Regions from separate parts of the Athalassotoga sp. genome, predicted to be linked through region 2. Evidence: riboswitches for the same ligand, from Rfam matches in the RefSeq annotation. Region 2 holds a riboswitch; the other holds the start of a gene.
What was found. A riboswitch is a leader RNA that binds a small molecule or an ion and turns the genes downstream of it on or off. The one in region 2 is predicted to bind cobalamin.
Positions count from the first base shown of each region.

Region 1: linked by a shared signal. The riboswitch ahead of ACP5NR_RS01245 (ABC transporter substrate-binding protein) and the one ahead of cobO (cob(I)yrinic acid a,c-diamide adenosyltransferase) in region 2 are both predicted to bind cobalamin.

Region 1 covers NZ_JBMFWB010000002.1:98,663-101,062, forward strand. The annotation lists gene ACP5NR_RS01240 (hypothetical protein) at 1-954, shown strand, start outside; cobalamin riboswitch at 1,054-1,221, shown strand; gene ACP5NR_RS01245 (ABC transporter substrate-binding protein) at 1,311-2,198, shown strand; gene ACP5NR_RS01250 (FecCD family ABC transporter permease) at 2,195-2,400, shown strand, end outside.
Region 2 covers NZ_JBMFWB010000003.1:87,577-89,976, forward strand. The annotation lists partial or broken gene ACP5NR_RS01775 (oligopeptide/dipeptide ABC transporter ATP-binding protein) at 104-283, opposite strand; gene ACP5NR_RS01780 (ABC transporter substrate-binding protein) at 246-545, opposite strand; cobalamin riboswitch at 702-874, shown strand; gene cobO (cob(I)yrinic acid a,c-diamide adenosyltransferase) at 950-1,462, shown strand; gene ACP5NR_RS01790 (cobyric acid synthase) at 1,476-2,400, shown strand, end outside.

The DNA of each region.
Region 1 (2,400 bases), on a different contig from region 2:
ATTTTGCTTTATCCTTTTTTTCAAATGGGATTTAGCACCATAGCAAATGAATATCCAAACTCTAAAGTTTACATGCTTTCTTTGATAGTAGACAATTCTGGCATTTCTTCCGTAGAGATAGTCGGCATGGATCTTACGACTAAAAATCTTGTAATAGTAAGTGTTCCAAAAGACCTTACGTTTAACGGACAGACTATCTCAAACATTTATCAAACGTACGGGATAAAAAAGATGGAAGAGGCCATTGAAAAAGGAAGCGGAATTAAACTTACAGATTACATGATATCAACGAAAAGTAGCCTTAAAAATTATGAAAGCGGGTTAAATTACAACACCATAGGTGATTTTTTAAACAACCTTGAAAAAAATTCCAAATTAGGAGATCCCATCTCGATCTTTTATGCTTTCAACAGTTTTTCGAATAATTTCACAAGTACCATAACACTCACGAGATTCATAAGACTTTTGAGATTTATCCAGACAAAGCCGGTTATTTCAACCATATCTTATCCTTCGATCTATCTCAACGGTTCTATTGTAACGGATGAAGGAGAATTGAAAAATTTTTCGATGGAAATGGAAAATTGTGCTCCATTTCATAATCCGTTCTCTATAAAACCTGTGATCGTGAATTGTACCGGTGAAGACACGTCAATTTTTTATCAAGATAACTGGGGTAAATGGTCTAAGAACGGCTACAATTTTGAGATAATTCCCGAAACATGTGACGACTTTTCTGGAGAAAACCTTGTGCTTGTCCTTTCAGATGCCGCATGGAAGACGTCTGCGCTTAAGTCTGCTTTGTCAAAGATATACCCTAAATTGGATTTTAAATTTATGAACGAAAATGATCCGAACTTTTTGAAAAATTACTACATGATAAGCAACTGGGCTGCTTCAAACAGGTATTACACGCTCGGAAATTATGATTTTGTAGTTTTGCTTGGATCTTAAACTATACTAAATCTCTTTTAAAAGTGAAATGCAAATTTAATTTTGGCGGAGAGCAGGATGAAGTGCACAACTCAACTTGAATTAGTTCTGATTTTGTGGTAGAATTTTTTTGAAACAGGTTTTGAATAGGGAAGTTCGGTGAAAATCCGACGCGGTCCCGCCACTGTAACCGGAAACGATGTCTGCAAAATGCCACTGGGAAACTGGGAAGGCGCAGATTGAGGATGACCCGGAAGTCAGGAGACCTGCCTGTTTCGAATCGAACCTGATTTAACACTCGGGAAAGTGTTTGGTATGGTAAAAATGGGAACCAGCCGACTTTTTGTCGGCATTAATTTTTTTAAGGAGGGATTTTTGTGAAAAGATTTGTCGTTTTATCGTTGATTTCAGTGCTTTTCGTAATGGCAGTCTTTGCGTCTTACTATCCTGTGACACTCGTTGATGATGCAGGTAATGTGGTAACCATTCAAAGTACACCGATGAGGGTTATCGATGCCGCTCCATCTGTAACGGATTTCATGTTGAAACTTGGTTATGCCGACAGAATAGTGGGCGTTACACAGTATGATGCTTACACAAAGGCACAGAACATAGGGTTACTTTATCCTCTTGATCTTGAAAAAATAATTTCTTTGAAACCGGATATAGTTTTTCTCTTCGGTGGCTTTCAACTTCCCCAATATGCAAGCCTGAAAAAATTAGGCGTAACGTCTTTTGTGCTGAATGCCAACAGCCTTAACGGTGTTTACCGTGACGTCATGGATGTTGCGACTATCATGGGAGATCCACAAAGAGGAGAAATGCTTGTCAACAAATTGCAATCTGTGGAATCAAAGATTGAAAATGCCGCTTATACAATCCCGCTCGATAAAAGACCAACCGTTTTCTATGGAACACCGGGAAAAGAAATATGGACGGCTGGAATGGGTTCTTTTTTAAATGAGATAATATCTTTGGCCGGTGGTGTGAATATAACAGGTAATTATGCCGGACCAAATGGTTGGTTACCTGTCAGTCCTGAATTTGTTGTTGCCCAAAATCCGGATATAATTTTGGTTCCATATTATGTGTCCGGAGGAGAAAAGGCTGCGATAGAACAGTTTGATACATATCCTCCATTTGCAGATCTTAAAGCCGTCAAGATGGGACATGTCTATGCGATAAATGGGAATATCGCATCCCAGCCGAATACCCAACTTATAGATTTGCTTCAGGAGATTTACGATATTTTCCAGAAATGGTGAAAAATTCAAGGGAAAAGATCTTTTGGATCGCGCTTCCCTTTATTTTGATATTCATCCTTGCAAATATCGCGTTTGGCCCCGTTTACATACCTGTACTTGAAGTTTTCAAAGCACTTGTCGGAATGAAAGTGCCGTCGACGGATAAAATCATAATTCTTCAATTGAGACTTCCAAGAATTTTGCTTGGATTGGGAGTGGGAGC
Region 2 (2,400 bases):
CTGGTTCAGTATATAATTTTTAAAAAAATAAGAGCCCTAATAAAGGGCTCTTTTCTATAATTAAGGGGGATAGGGGGTATTTCACTACATTAGACGGATCAAATCATCTTTTGTTCAAAGGAAAATGGCATTTGACAAGATGACCTTCTGATATTTCAAAAAATTGAGGCTCTTCCACTTTGCATATTTCCTTTGCGTAAGGACATCTTGAATGAAATCTACATCCGGCCGGAGGTTTGACGAGATCAGGAACGCTCCCGGGTATACCTACAAGTTTGTCTTTGTTGTGACATCAAGCGAGGAAGTCGGTTCATCTGAACGGTATAATCGTCAATCTTTTTTACCATTTCATTCATGTTGTCTGAATTCAGACCAAGCGACTCGAAAAGCCAAACCGGAGATTTTTTCAACTGTAAGACACGTTCAACCGAATAAACAACAGCATCGGCATTCAGCGGATCTCCATTTGCAAAATTTACACTCTTTCGAATGTGAAAGGTCCATGTTTTACCGTCCTGTCGAAATTTGAATTTTGTTTGGTATATAACATCTTGACATTTCCTTTCTAAGGTGCTACGCTATAATCAGTATTACACATACTTGGTCATGATTTTGAGAACCGTGGGGCACACGGGGATAGTTCGTTGATACTTAGCACAGGAGTGCTATTGAGCGAGAAGCCCCTACTTCTATAAGTGGTTGGAGCATGTCATTCAACAGGTACTTTGTTCAAAAGGAAAGTTAGGTGAAAAACCGACGCGGTCCCGCCGCTGTAACCGAAGACGATCTTTGCAAGATGCCACTGGGAAACTGGGAAGGCGCAAAGGGAGAATGACTCGGAAGCCAGAAGACCTGCCTGTTGACCATAACTCGAGGAAGTATTGGCATGATCAAAAGGGAATCGGCCGACATTTTGTCGGTCTTTATTTTTTTTAGGAAGGTGATTGAATTGGAAAAGGGATACATTCAAGTTTACACGGGAAATGGCAAAGGAAAAACAACGGCTGCAATAGGTTTGTGCATGAGGGCTTTCGGAGCGGGGCTCAAAATTTCATTTATCCAATTTGTCAAAGGCAGGTACACAAGCGAGATGAAAGCCTTTGAAGAACTCAAAATAGAATTCTTTCAAGGAGGACTACCGGAATTCATAATAGGAAAGCCCGAAAAAAAAGACATCGATGCCGCTTTAAAGACGTTGAATCTGGCAAGAGAAAAGGTGTCTTCCGGAAAATACGATATTGTCATACTTGATGAGTTAAATGTGGCTGTTTACCTTGGCCTTATCTCCGAAAAAGATGTCATCGATTTGCTGAATTCAAAATCTCAAAACACAGAGGTAGTTTTGACTGGAAGATACGCAACTCAAAAGATAATGGATATGGCCGATCTTGTGACCGAAATGCACGAAGTAAAGCATTATTACACAAAAGGCGTCGGGCAAAGAACTGGCATAGAGGTATGATGTGTCGGTTTTGATGGTTCAGGGGACATCTTCCGGTGTTGGAAAATCTCTTATCGTGGCAGCCCTTTGCAGACATTTCAAAAGGATGGGATTGACGGTTGCACCTTTTAAATCTCAAAACATGTCTTTGAATTCGGCCGTAAGCATAGAAGGCGGTGAAATGGCAAGATCTCAATACGTTCAATCGATAGCGTGTGAAGAGATACCTTCGGTAAAGATGAATCCAATCCTTTTGAAACCCGAGACGAACGGATCGCAGATCATCGTGCTTGGCAAGCCCTATGGGTATTCAGGTGCAAAAGATTACATGAAATCGAAAAAAGCCGAATTGCTCTCGCTAAGCGTTGATGCTTTGCGTGCTTTGATGAATACCCATGATCTGGTCGTAATAGAGGGTGCCGGAAGTCCTGCGGAGATAAACATCAAAGATCGCGATATCGTCAACATGAAAATAGCCCAATCGGTAAATGCCCCAGTGATTCTTGTCGCTGACATAGAAAGGGGCGGCGCTTTCGCTCAAATAACCGGAACAATTGAATTACTCGAAGAAGATGAAAAGAAATTTGTCAAAGGATATATTTTCAACAAATTCATGGGAGACAAGTCGCTGCTTGAAGATTATCCTGAAAGACTCGCGAGAAAGTATAACATCGAATTTTTTGGAACTATGCCCTACATCAAGCACAAAATACCGGAAGAAGATTCCATGATAGATTGGGAAAAAGATGGAGAAGGCGATCTTTCGGTTGATGTAATTCATCTTCCACATATTTCAAACTTCGACGATTTCGATCCTTTGCTTTGGAATACCCGTGTTCACTTCATTGAAAATGGAAAATTGGATGGAGATATCGTTGTGATACCGGGCACGAAGATGACAATTGAAGATTTAGAATGGTTAAAAGAAAGAGGACTCGATTCTGAGATAAAATCGGCCG